2 regions of the Paenibacillus sp. S29 genome follow, and region 1 is predicted to be linked to the other one. Evidence: predicted binding sites of a transcription regulator. Region 1 holds the regulator's gene; the other holds the start of a gene.
What was found. Region 1 encodes LexA, which represses DNA repair genes until DNA is damaged. Its sites were predicted from a motif close to CGAACATATGTTCG; they were not measured.

Region 1 (6,842 bases):
ACAGGACTTTCTTGAAAAATTACTGAAGGACATTAATCAATACATAGATGAAGAAGTTGAAGTACGTTACAGCGAAAGGATATTAAGCGATAGCGAATACGATATATCGACTGTAGGTAAAGAAAGGAAGACATTAAAAACGCTTCCAGACGTACTTACATCTAATGATATTGCTAAATATATGAGCATCTCCAGACGTACTGTATATGAGTTATTAAAAATAAATGAGGACTACGGTGGTATTCCTAATTTTTCAGTGGGTAACAGCAGAAGAGTCATGAAAAGCGACTTTTTAGATTGGATTGAAAAACGTAAACAAGAACAAAGAAATAGTTATAGTAAAGAATAGATTATACAGCCGCTTTTTGTGCCGTACTAAGAATATTTTGTTCAAACAAAATATTGATCTGGAGGGATACATGTGGAAGCAGGAAAGAAAAAGATTGAAATTGAGAAAGTCAAACTCAAACGCCATGATATACTGGAAAAAATCAAACATCCTGAAGAGTGTTGGAGATTTAAGTCTGAGGATGTTATACAGGAATACGGAGAATTGGATCTTCTATATGTTTTAGATGAGTTATCAATTGATGGCTGGGAACTTTTATGTTATGCAGAAGGTCAATACATTTTAAGAACTGTCGAGTATGTAGAAGATGAAATCAAATATCATCATTTTGAATTTGATGAAGATTAAGAACTGAAGTTAGAGCAAAAAGGCCCTGGAATTCTCCAGGACCAAGTGCAAGAAAGGACATGTAGCTTTTGACCATATTTTGACCATATTTGAACCAGAACAGACCCTAAGATATCTGAATAAAAATTTATTTCTTCCTATTATACTGCGGAAAACCGAATGTATCCGAACGTTATATTTTTGACCCTATAAACTACGTTAACCCTCATTTCTGGAGGGTCAAAATTGAAACCCCCTTATTCACAGTCTGTTTTACACCATAACCAAATTTTAATGTGGCTTTGTGTTCTTTCGTTTTTTAGTGTGTTAAATGAAATGGTTCTTAATATCTCTTTACCTGATATTGCTGATGAATTCAATAAAACACCAGCCGTTACAAATTGGGTAAATACTGCCTTTATGCTAAGTTTTTCTATAGGAACCGCTGTATACGGAAAGCTATCTGATCAGTTAGGTATTAAAAGGTTGCTCCTGTTTGGAATCATAGTGAATTGCATAGGATCATTAATTGGATTTATGGGACATACTTTTTTTCCAACACTTATCTTGGGGCGATTTATACAAGGGATTGGTGCAGCTGCATTTCCTTCACTTGTGATGGTCGTAGTTGCTCGCTATATCCGAAAAGAAAACAGGGGCAAGGCATATGGCCTCATCGGGTCTATCGTAGCAATCGGTGAAGGGATAGGACCGGCTATTGGTGGGATGATTGCTCATTATATTCATTGGTCTCATTTACTGCTTCTTCCTGTTCTAACGTTTGTCACTGTTCCCTTCCTGATAAAATTATTGAAAAAGGAAGTCATATCAAAGGGTTCACTTGACATTGCAGGAATCGTGCTTATATCTCTAGGCATTGTAATGTTTATGTTGTATACAACGTCTTACAGAATTTCTTTTCTGGTGATAAGTATTCTTTTTTTCTTGATCTTTTTAAAACATATCAGACAAGTAACCAATCCTTTTGTTGATCCTTCATTGGGGAAAAATACTGCATTTATGATAGGAATCTTTTGTGGCGGACTTATGTTTGGTACCGTAGCTGGATTTGTTTCTATGGTCCCTTATATGATGAAAGACGTTCATCACTTAAGTACCGCAATGATTGGCAGTGGAATTATTTTTCCTGGAACGATGAGTGTTATTTTCTTTGGTTTCCTTGGAGGAGCACTTGTTGATAAGAAAGGTTCCTTACATGTGCTAGCAGTCGGCGTTGCATTTCTTGCCGTCAGCTTTTTGATAGCTGCTTTCTTTATTGAAATGACACCTTGGCTGATGTCTATTATTCTAGTCTTTGTTTTCGGTGGTCTTTCTTTTATTAAAACAGTAATATCCACTATTGTTTCAAGTAGTTTAAGACAAGAAGAAGCTGGCGCAGGAATGAGCTTGCTTAATTTTATAAGCTTTTTATCAGAAGGAACAGGGATTTCAGTTGTAGGAGGCTTATTATCAATACGTTTTATTCATCAAAAATTTATACCAATCATTAATTTTCCATCTGCTTATTTATATAGCAATATGTTATTGATTTTTACAGTGGTCATTATAATTAGCGGGATTTTAACTGTTATTGTATATAGACGTTCAGTTTCAGATTCCTGATAAGAGCAGAAAAGGTTTACATGCTGAAAATGATCGCATCCTCACGTTTGAAGTAAGTGGATACTCTAAATAATTCAAAAGCTCTGCTAGCCTTAATTGGTTGGCAGAGCTTTGTTTGCTGATCAGTTTGATTTTAGGCTAATTTGAATGCTTAAACTTATAATACCAAAAAATTGCTTTTTCATGGGCTGTGGAAAAGTTAGAATATAGCATAGTATCAACTCCGCCGATTACAAAGTTATTTTTAGCATAGAATCGACAAGCTAAAACATTCACATCCTGTGTTTCAAGCATAAGACCAACAAGGTTATTCTGCTTAGCCCACTCGGTTGCTTTACTCAATAAGGCTGCTCCGATTCCCTTGTGTCTCCAGTCTTTAGCGACGGCAATATCCTCAATTAGAGCATAGCCATTCCAATTAGTACAAAGTTTAATTTGCCCAACACAGTCGTTCTCATCATAATATAAAAAAATAGATTTTCCTTGTTCATCAATATAACTGATGTCAACGTCATCATCCTCATACTGTTTAAAATATGGTTCGGGGAAACTTTCTTCTATATATGTCCAATTATCGTTCTCGTATTTAGGTATTATCCTTCCTGACACAATAAAGCCGTTATTCTCATTTGACTTCTTAAAATCTCCCATATTCGAAAGTGACATTTTAATTATCATGGCTTGTCTCCTCCTGGTTTAATTTCTCTACGCACACTATTCTAAAAGAGAGCCACCATTTCCTGTCTGTTAGATTTATAAAAAGAGCAAAATTGTAGCGACTGTTCAACTATGTCTGATATTCTACGATCTCGTCCGCTTGCTTCAACGATTCATAGCAGTAGTTAGGTGTACCGTTTAACACAAAAAAAGCAGGAAGAATCCTTCCTGCTCAGAGTGTCGAGAAAGTCCAGAGGACTTTTCGACACTTCTATTTTTATATGGGGAGACGCATCTTTTAAAACAAAAATCGATTTAAAACGATCTGAGGACCCTAGTTTTTAGACCACTAAGACAGTTTTAAACCCCCTGCAAAAAAACAGGGGGTTTCTCGACAGCCTGAGCAGGAAGAATCCTTCCTGCTTTTGCTTGAAAACGATTATTAACGTCTGCGTTGTCTATCATTCACGCTAAACAGATTAACAGCCAGTGCGTTACCTCTTGCACGCGCAACGGCTCTTTGATTCGAACGGATGTTTGATCTTCTTCTTCTCAAATCACGTCTGCAATGTCTTCTGCTCATATGATCACCTCCCTTCAAGGAAATGAAGGTACGGATGAATCTTAGTGGTGTTTATGCTTACGCTTGGAAATTTTGATATTCAAGGCATTGGTTGCTAGTGCATTTCCGCTTCCTGTTTTAGCAGCTGCGGCTTGAAAGACTTTAACGACCAGATATCTGTTTTTTCCGATGCGATGCTTATACGTTTTAACTCTATTTCTGATCATCTGCATATCTCCTTTGCTTAGGTCTGCTATATACTATGTCAATTGTGATAGTAATGTATCAGCATAAATCTATTAAAAGCAAAAAGAAGCTGGTACCTATATTACTAATGGTTAACAAAAAACTCATGCGAACCTGTCTTCGCCATTTCAACTTTACGTTGCAGGAGAATGTTACAGGCAGGTCGGCATGAGTCTAATAGTGTAGATAAATAATATGCAGTTTAGTATGAAAATTATTTACTATTAAGAGTGTTAAGTTTTTTCTCGTAGTACGCCTCTTGAGCAAGAATATGATTCAGTTGTTCAGAGAGCAGTTTATATTCTTGGCTGTTTTCTGGGTAATTGTTTCTTTCGGAAATTACAGCTTCGAGTTGCTTTTCTAAATACCTGAAATGGATAAGTATTTGTATGTACTGAATACGATCGTAGGTTGTTATGTGTGATCTCAAGATCAGTGGGTGATTATTTGAGATGAGGAGGCTGATTTTATAGTAGAAACTATAGGAATAGATTGCTGAAATGAAAAAATAGTTGTGAGATACATAGTAAACACAATAACAATACAAAACCGGCTTACCCTAAGCAGCCGGTTTTGTATTAGTGGTTAGAATAACGGGGAAGAAAGAACGAGAAATCAGTGGAAGTCCCGGAAGAGTCCTACAACCTTGCCCAAAATGCTGACGTGTGTCAGGCGAAGCGGTTCAAAGGCTGGATTTTCAGGTTGAAGCCGGATATGATCTTTTTCTTTGTAGAAGGTTTTAACTGTAGCTTCGTCTTCATCTGTCATAGCTACAACAATATCGCCATTATCAGCGGTCTGCTGCTGACGTACGATTACATAGTCTCCGTTAGCAATCCCAGCCTCAATCATGCTTTCGCCTACAACAGATAACATGAATATTTTATCCTCACCAACAAAGTGTTGGGGAAGAGGAAAGTAATCTTCAATATTTTCTGTCGCCGTAATAGGAAGGCCAGCAGTTACTTTGCCGACGACGGGGACACGACTAATGGAGTAATTAATCAAGTTGCTGTTATCCGATTCGTCTTGACCGAGTAACTCAATAGCCCGTGGTTTTGTAGGATCGCGTCGAATGAGTCCTTTTTTCTCTAAACGATCCAAATGACCGTGAACCGTAGAACTGGAGGCCAATCCGACAGCCTCGCCTATTTCGCGTACAGAAGGGGGGTATCCCTTTAGACGCACTTCATTGCGGATAAATTCAAGAATGGCCTGCTGGCGGCTCGAAATCTTAGACATACCGTATCAACCCCATTTAGTAACGTTTGGGAAAATTATAGCATAGAACCTCCGTTCGTACAAACATAAGTTCTAAATAATCCCTAAAAATAATCGCGAACTTTTGTTCTCTTTTCTATTGAACAAAACAAATGTTCGTGTTATATTGTGAAAACATAAGAACAAACGTTTGGAGGTCGCAGCCAATGATGAAATATAGCACTTATCAAAGTATTTTTCCGATGAATTCAGAAAATTTGCAGGAGACCCGAAAAGAGGGTAGAGCGCATTTTATGCAAATTATTACTAATACTCTTTTACTTAAGCTTCTTATTTTAGTGATTGTTGCTTGGATTGCAGGGGCAGGTGTACTTACGGTTTTCGCGGCACCCTCAGCTTCCAAGGGAGAAGTGACTAAACTGACCGTACAACCTGGAGATACGTTGTGGGAGATTGCCGCAAATCATAAACCGGAACGAATGGATACACGGGTATATATAGAAGGAATTGTGCGGATTAACGGTTTAGAGGATCGGGGAGTACAGGTAGGTCAGGTACTCAAGCTTCCTAACTTCTGACCTATAGACTATTAGAGCTTGTCAGGGAGCGTAATGCGGGAGCCTTGACAAGCTCTTTTCTACATGTCAAAGTGTATTATATCTTTGCTTTTATGGAGGGGACACAATTTGGATATAGACAGCTTGGTACAGCGCATCAATGAATTAGCGCGCAAAGCAAAATCCGAGGGTTTGACGGAAGAGGAAGCCACAGAGCGCGCCAATCTTCGGGAAATTTATTTAGGTAACATTCGCCGTAATTTTCGGCAGCAGCTTGAAACAATTGAATTTGTGGACGATGATACATCGAAGGGAAATGACGGGCTGAAGCATTAATGTTGTTAAAGCGCCCAAGCCTGCAATTTGCCTTTTGTTTTAGGTACCGTTCTCGGTATCTATATAGATCAGCTTTGAGGCAATTGTTTTATTGTAATATATCTGGGAAGGAATTGAGAGATGGCCCGATCATTTGAAAGAAAAGTACGCAAAAACACAGCGCATTTAAATAAATCGCGCAAAAAGCAAGGCATTCAAACCATTAACGGCGCAGGTTCTGCAATGGATATTTTCCGTGGTCGTAACATTACTGTGCCAATTATGCTGGCTGGTCTTTCTGTATTGTACATGCTTATGAGTTACTTTTTGACTAAGACTGGCATGCGAGGGATGGATTGGCTTGTATTCGGCCTATACTTGATGCTGGCTGTTATCTTTTTCATCCGTCGTCCTTATTTGAAAGTGGGAAAGGATACTCTCTATATGCTGAAAGGTGGTAGAGAACGTCCAATGACGGCTGGGGACATGAAAGCCATCAAGATTGAAAAGGGTTACGTAACCGTTGAAAGAAAAGGTAAGGGCGGTAATTTCATTTTCACAAAATCATTAGGTCGCTATGACACGGATGCCATTGCAGAGCGACTTGAGAAGTTTGCGCTATCCAATCAGATACAGGTGGACAAGAAATAACTGATTTAGCCTGTAGCTCTTTAACAAAGGCCGTATGATGTTATTTCATATAACATGCTGCGGCCGCTTGCTTAATATGGGCACACATAACGATTCAAATATTTAACCGAGCAAATAGGTGTACATATACTGTGGAAAGAGAGTGGATAATTCAGATGACGATTCAGGCGGTAATGTTTGATCTTGATGATACCCTTTTATGGGATGAACGTAGTGTAGAAGAGGCATTTGATGCAGCGTGCCAAACAGGCTCCCGTGAAGCAGGCGTTGATCCGAAAACTCTGGAGGAAGCGGTACGTAAGGAAGCACGCGCTTTGTATGAATCCTATGAAAC
Region 2 (6,842 bases), on a different contig from region 1:
GGTGATGATGCTGGCTTTGCTGGTGGACTTTGATTTTTATCCGCCGCCGATTGAGATCGGAGCTTTCAAGCTGCCGTATAATCAGCTGATTGCGGCTATCATTTTCCTTGTAGCAGCCAGCACGGATGGTCTTGACGGATATTTGGCACGTAAAAATAATATGGTCACCAATTTGGGCAAGCTGTTGGACCCCCTTGCTGATAAGCTTTTGGTAACCGCTATTTTGGTTTCCTTGGTAGAAATGGGGAAAATTGATTCATGGATTGTCGTTGTGATTGTTAGCCGTGAGTTTGCGGTTACGGGGCTGCGTCAGATTGCCTTACTGGATGGGTCTGTGGTTGCTGCAAGCAATTGGGGCAAATTAAAGACGATCATCCAGATCGTTGCTATTGTAGCGCTGCTCATTAATAATTTCCCGTTTGTTTTTCTTGGTATACCGTTTGATTTAATAGCGATATGGGCAGCAGTGTTGATCACCATTTATTCGGGTATTGATTATTTCGTGAAAAATATCCATTTGCTGAGCTCCTCCAAAGTTTAACAGGATAAATTTTATGGAAACAGCAATAGGGACTAAACTTATTGCTGTTTCTTTATATAATTCCCATCATATTCGCAGTACAGGAGGAAGAATTGATGAAAGCTGAAATAATTGCAGTAGGAACAGAGTTATTACTCGGACAAATAGTGAATACAAATGCTCAATATTTGTCACAAGAGCTGGCTACAATTGGAATCGATGTATATTTTCAGACTGTGGTTGGCGATAACATAGATCGGCTTCAGGAAGCGATAAGAATTGCTCAGAAGCGTGCGGATATTATTTTGTTTTCCGGCGGTCTGGGGCCGACTCAGGATGATTTGACGAAAGAGGCGATAGCGGCTGTATTGGGGCGGAAATTGCACATAGATCGTCTTGCAATGGACAAGCTAGATCAATTTTTCCGTAACCGTGGGGTAGAAATGACCGAGAATAACCGCCGGCAGGCGCTTTCTATTGAAGGTGCTACTCCACTTGAAAATGAGACAGGGCTAGCTGTGGGCGACGCGATTGCACAGGACGGTAAATTTTATGTAGTTTTGCCTGGACCGCCTAAGGAACTCAAACCCATGTTTGCAAACCATGCGAAACCTTGGTTGCTTCAGCAGGCATTGAGCGGTGAGGAAATGCCAATTTATTCGAAAATGCTAAAATTTGCAGGGATCGGTGAGTCAGCTCTTGAAACCCATTTGTTAGATCTGATCCAATCCCAGACAGATCCTACGATTGCTCCTTATGCCAAGGAAGGGGAAGTCACGATCCGTATATCCACCAAGGCGGCCAGCGAAAGTGAAGCATTAATTAAGCTGACAGCTACGGAAGTAGAAATTCAGCAGCGTCTTTCGGAGTATATGTATGCAAGCGAGGATGTTGCGCTGGAGAAGGTTATCGTAGATCTAATGGCCAAACGCGAACTCACTGTGAGTGCGGCAGAAAGCTGTACAGGTGGAATGCTGATGGAACAGATTACTTCTATACCTGGCAGTGCTGCTATGTTTCAAGGTGGCATCGTGTGCTATTCCAATGAAATGAAGATGAAGTTACTCAACGTGCCTTATGATTATTTGGAAGGGGACCATGCGCCAGGCGCAGTGAGTAAGGAAGTAGCCCTTGTGCTTGCAGAGCAGGCGAGAATGATCATGGATAGCGATTTTGGACTTTCAGTTACTGGTGTAGCTGGGCCTGGGTATTCCGAACGGAAGCCAGTCGGTCTAGTGTATATTGGCATTGCTGAACGCGACAAGGAAACGGAAGTACATGAACTGAGACTGAGTGGCAACCGTGAAACAATCCGACTGCGATCAGTCAAAGCAATCCTGTACAGATTGTGGCGCAGGCTGGTAGAGAACGAGAAACTCTCTTAAACATCTATGTACAGTGTGACTCGTAGAGTTGTTTTAGATAGATATTCATGGTATAATCATCTTATCGGAAGAACCGTTGCAAAGCCTTTTGCCAGCGGTTCTTTTTTTGTTTTAAGAGACAGGTGTAATTATAGAAGAGAGTTGTGCGAATAAAAAAAACGAATGTATGTTCGAAAAAATGCTTGGCAAGCGTGTCAAAACAAGGTATTATTAAAGTACAAACAATGAAGGATGTGAGTTTATTGTCAGATCGTCGTGCTGCGCTGGATATGGCGCTCCGTCAAATAGAAAAGCAATTTGGTAAAGGTTCCATTATGAAGTTGGGTGAGTCTACCCACATGCAAGTGGAAACGATCCCCAGTGGTTCGATTGCTTTGGATATTGCGTTAGGAACGGGCGGCTTTCCAAGAGGCCGGGTTATTGAAATATACGGACCGGAATCATCCGGTAAAACGACAGTAGCTCTTCACGCTATCGCAGAGGTGCAAAAAACAGGCGGACAAGCCGCCTTTATCGACGCCGAGCATGCGCTTGATCCGTCGTATGCAAGCAAGCTGGGTGTCAATATTGATGAGTTGTTACTATCGCAACCAGATACAGGAGAGCAGGCGCTTGAGATTGCCGAAGCCCTTGTACGTAGTGGAGCAGTAGACATTGTAGTTGTTGACTCCGTAGCGGCACTTGTGCCCAAGGCAGAGATTGAAGGCGAAATGGGAGATTCCCACGTTGGTCTTCAAGCACGTTTGATGTCTCAGGCATTGCGTAAGCTTTCTGGAGCTATTAATAAGTCGAAAACCATTGCTATTTTTATTAACCAGCTACGTGAAAAAGTAGGTGTTATGTTCGGTAACCCTGAAACAACACCAGGTGGACGTGCCTTGAAGTTTTACTCTACGGTACGTTTGGATGTTCGTCGTATTGAAAGTTTGAAAATGGGTAACGACATTGTGGGTAACCGCACACGTATTAAAGTCGTGAAGAACAAAGTTGCCCCTCCTTTCCGTCAGGCTGAGGTGGATATTATGTACGGTGAGGGTATTTCCAAAGAAGGTAGCTTGATCGATATCGGTACGGAGCATGACATTGTCGACAAGAGCGGAGCCTGGTATTCCTACGAAGGTGAGCGCCTTGGTCAGGGACGTGAGAATGCTAAACAATTTTTGAAGGAAAATCCGAATATTGCTAGTACGATCGAACAAAAAATTCGGGTGGCCAGCAATTTGATTACGACGGTTGCTCCGCCTACAGAAGAAGAGTTGGCGCAGCAAGCGAAGGAAGAACAGGAATTGTTGGAGCTTGAATAAAGCTTGGTGAATCTTGGTTTGTGAACTGGGGCCAGGGTTATGGCACCGTCCGTTTGAATAGCATGATTCTGATGCCCTGCACAGTTGTGCAGGGCATTTTTGCATCAACTAAAGTCTGCTTTGTCAGCGGAATCTAACTTTGCGTAGCAGGTGTTCAATGGCTGCTTTCGTGAATTTCAAAGTGAGGGAAATATATTGCAGTTGGACGATGAAGATGAATACACTTCGGAAGCAAATAAGCAACAAGGGATTTCTCTTTTTCCGGATCATGAGGAATTGATGATTACTAGGGTAGAGCAGGGACAGGGACGCAAACGCGGAAGGTATATCATTCATTTTGGTCCGTATTCGCTGTCTGTATTAGAAGATGTAATGATCAAGTACAATATGTTCAAAGGAACGTCATTTGATAAAAAAGAACTGGAAGATATCGTTCTGGCAGATGAAAAGCAACAGGCTTATGTACTTGCGCTTCGCTATTTGGGGCGAAAGCCTCGCACAAGTCAGGAAATTGCCCAACGTTTGTTACAAAAAGAACTGGATCAGTCTGTTATTGACGAAGTAATGGTTCGACTGCAAAGGGAACAACTCGTAGATGATGATTTATACGCCCGCCAATGGGCAAGGCAGCGCATAACTAGCCAACGTAAGGGGAAGATGTGGGTTAGGCAAGAACTTCGTCAGAAGGGCATCTCTAAAGCCTCTATTGGCGAAGCGTTAGGTGAGATCACCGATAATGAGGAGTGGGAGAGCGCTTTGACGGTCGGACGTAAGAAATGGAATCAGGTACGTGGTGATATAATGGAGAAAAAAAGGAAAACCTACCCTTTTCTCATGAGACGTGGATATTCGGGGGATATGACACGCCGAGTGGTCAATCATCTCACTGCGGCCGAGCATGACGTTGCTTCAGATGACGAGGAATTGTTGCAGTGGGAGGAATAGTTGCCAAACGGTTGCTGAACCTTTGACTAGTATGAACGGATAGGATGAGCTAGTTATTACAGGGAAAGCTGCATGGTAGTCTACTAATGTTTGCATTCCCTTGACAATGCCATTTGTCAAATAATAAAATATATATGAAACGATACTTGTGGAACGCCCTTTTTCCTTCCAAAAAAGCGGAATCCACGGGTGAGTTCTCATCGCCAAATAACAAGTGATGCCGCTATGCCAGGCGGAATTGTACATGTGAAAGCATGTGCATATGAAATGAAACGACCTTGTGTCGTTGTCTTAGTTTGACGATCAAAGTAAATGTGACAATTGCAAAAAGTCCCAAGGAATGCCTTGGAGGAACCAACGGGGAGGTGAACAGTATGATGACTGCGATCTGGTTCGTTCTCGTTGCTGTAGCCGCGTTATTCTTTGGGTTCGGGATTGGTTATTTTATTCGCAAATCTATTGCAGAAGCTAAGATCTCCAGTGCGGAAGAAGCTGCCGCGCAAATCGTGGAGAACGCGAAAAAAGAGGCAGAAGCGCTGAAGAAGGAAACGGTATTGGAAGCGAAAGATGAAATCCACCGCATTCGTGCCGAAGCTGAAAAAGAAACTCGTGAACGTCGCAATGAAATTCAACGACAGGAACGAAGATTGCTGCAAAAAGAAGAATCGCTGGATAAAAAATTGGAATCGCTGGAACGCAAAGAAGAACAAGTGGCCAACAAAGAGAAACGAATCGATGAAACCCAGCAGCAAATTGATTTGATTTACAAGAGTCAGGTAACTGAGTTGGAACGTATTTCCAATCTGACGATGGAGGATGCAAGAAGTATTATTCTGACCAACGTAGAACAGGAAGTTCGTCATGAAACAGCTCAGATGATTAAAGAAATTGAACAGCAGGCCAAAGAAGAAGCGGACAAAAAGTCACGTGAAATCATCACACTGGCCATCCAACGCTGTGCGGCAGATCATGTAGCAGAAACGACGGTTTCTGTTGTCACATTGCCGAACGAAGAAATGAAAGGCCGGATTATCGGGCGCGAAGGCCGTAATATCCGTGCACTTGAAACCCTTACAGGAATCGACCTCATTATTGATGATACGCCGGAAGCTGTTATTTTGTCCGGATTTGATCCGATTCGTAGAGAGATTGCGCGTACTGCGCTTGAAAAGCTCGTAGCGGACGGACGGATACATCCGGCTCGTATTGAAGAGATGGTGGAAAAATCCCGTAAAGAGGTGGACGAACGAATCCGTGAGTATGGTGAGCAGGCCACCTTTGAGGTGGGCGTGCATAGCTTGCATCCGGATTTGATCAAGATCCTGGGACGTCTCAAGTTCCGTACGAGTTACGGACAGAACGTATTGAAGCACTCGATGGAAGTTGCATACTTGACAGGTCTGATGGCCGGGGAACTGGGCGAAGACGTTGTACTGGCAAGACGGGCAGGATTGCTGCATGACATCGGGAAGGCGCTGGATCACGAAGTGGAAGGATCGCACGTTGAAATTGGCGTGGAACTGGCGAAGAAGTACAAGGAACACCCGGTCGTCATCAACAGCATTGCTTCACATCACGGCGACTGCGAAGCGACTTCAGTGATCGCCATGCTGGTTGGGGCGGCAGATGCCCTGTCAGCAGCAAGACCGGGAGCGCGGCGTGAAACGCTAGAGACGTACATCCGTCGTCTTGAGAAGCTGGAACGCATCTCCGAATCTTTTGAAGGCGTTGAAAAATCATACGCGATTCAAGCCGGACGCGAAGTTCGTGTCATGGTACAGCCAGAGAAAATTGATGATGCGGAAGCATTCCGACTGGCCCGCGATATTACGAAAACGATTGAGAATGAACTGGACTATCCGGGACATATCAAGGTTACCGTCATACGCGAGACCCGTGCGGTAGAATACGCAAAATAAAAGCATTTCAATGAAAAGTGGCCGCTGCTTGTAGGGCCACTTTTCATTATGTAAGGCAGACTAGGGAGGGCTTTCTATCAACGTATTATTTATTGGAGACATCGTCGGCAGTGTAGGCAGAAAGGCATTGAGGGAGAATCTCCCTTCGCTAAAATCAAAATACAACCCGCATGTTATTATCGTGAACGGAGAAAATGCGGCTTCGGGAAGAGGAATTACCCCAGCCATCGCCAGAGAATTTTTTGATTGGGGCGTTCATGGGATTACGATGGGAAATCATACTTGGGACAATAAGGAAATATTTGATTTTATAGATGATGAGCCACGGATCATCCGCCCGGCTAACTTTCCACCAGGAACACCAGGCCGGGGGTATACCGTTGTAAAAGGTGGAGGTAAAGAGCTGGCTATTGTTAATCTGCAAGGTAGAACCTTTTTGCCAGCTATTGACTGTCCATTCCGTGCAGCAGATGAAATTGTCGATGAACTACGGAAAAAACATAAGCATATCCTAGTTGATTTTCACGCCGAAGCAACCTCGGAAAAAATCGCTATGGGTTGGCATTTGGATGGACGTGCTTCAATCGTGGTAGGTACGCACACACATGTACAGAGTAATGACGATACGATTTTGCCACAAGGAACTGCGTATCAGACAGATGCGGGAATGGTAGGTCCTTATGAGGGAGTGCTTGGGATGCAGAAAGAGGCTGTGTTACAGAAATTCCAGACCCAGCTTCCGGTACGTTTTCAAGTGGACATGGGCAAG

Region 2: recA (recombinase RecA) is a predicted target of LexA. The motif match lies at 2,065-2,078, and genes of this name have one in related genera.

Annotation. Positions count from the first base shown of each region.
Region 1 covers NZ_JBMOUI010000022.1:750-7,591, reverse strand. The annotation lists gene ACL9RM_RS24420 (helix-turn-helix domain-containing protein) at 1-349, shown strand, start outside; gene ACL9RM_RS24415 (hypothetical protein) at 422-697, shown strand; gene tet (Tet(L)/Tet(K)/Tet(45) family tetracycline efflux MFS transporter) at 923-2,299, shown strand; gene ACL9RM_RS24405 (GNAT family N-acetyltransferase) at 2,438-2,977, opposite strand; gene ACL9RM_RS24400 (hypothetical protein) at 3,399-3,539, opposite strand; gene ACL9RM_RS24395 (hypothetical protein) at 3,581-3,745, opposite strand; gene lexA (transcriptional repressor LexA) at 4,380-5,006, opposite strand; gene ACL9RM_RS24385 (LysM peptidoglycan-binding domain-containing protein) at 5,195-5,563, shown strand; gene ACL9RM_RS24380 (DUF896 domain-containing protein) at 5,672-5,878, shown strand; gene ACL9RM_RS24375 (hypothetical protein) at 5,999-6,508, shown strand; gene ACL9RM_RS24370 (HAD family hydrolase) at 6,664-6,842, shown strand, end outside.
Region 2 covers NZ_JBMOUI010000003.1:419,184-426,025, forward strand. The annotation lists gene pgsA (CDP-diacylglycerol--glycerol-3-phosphate 3-phosphatidyltransferase) at 1-541, shown strand, start outside; gene ACL9RM_RS07430 (competence/damage-inducible protein A) at 637-1,905, shown strand; gene recA (recombinase RecA) at 2,148-3,209, shown strand; gene ACL9RM_RS07440 (regulatory protein RecX) at 3,405-4,154, shown strand; gene rny (ribonuclease Y) at 4,529-6,073, shown strand; gene ACL9RM_RS07450 (TIGR00282 family metallophosphoesterase) at 6,150-6,842, shown strand, end outside.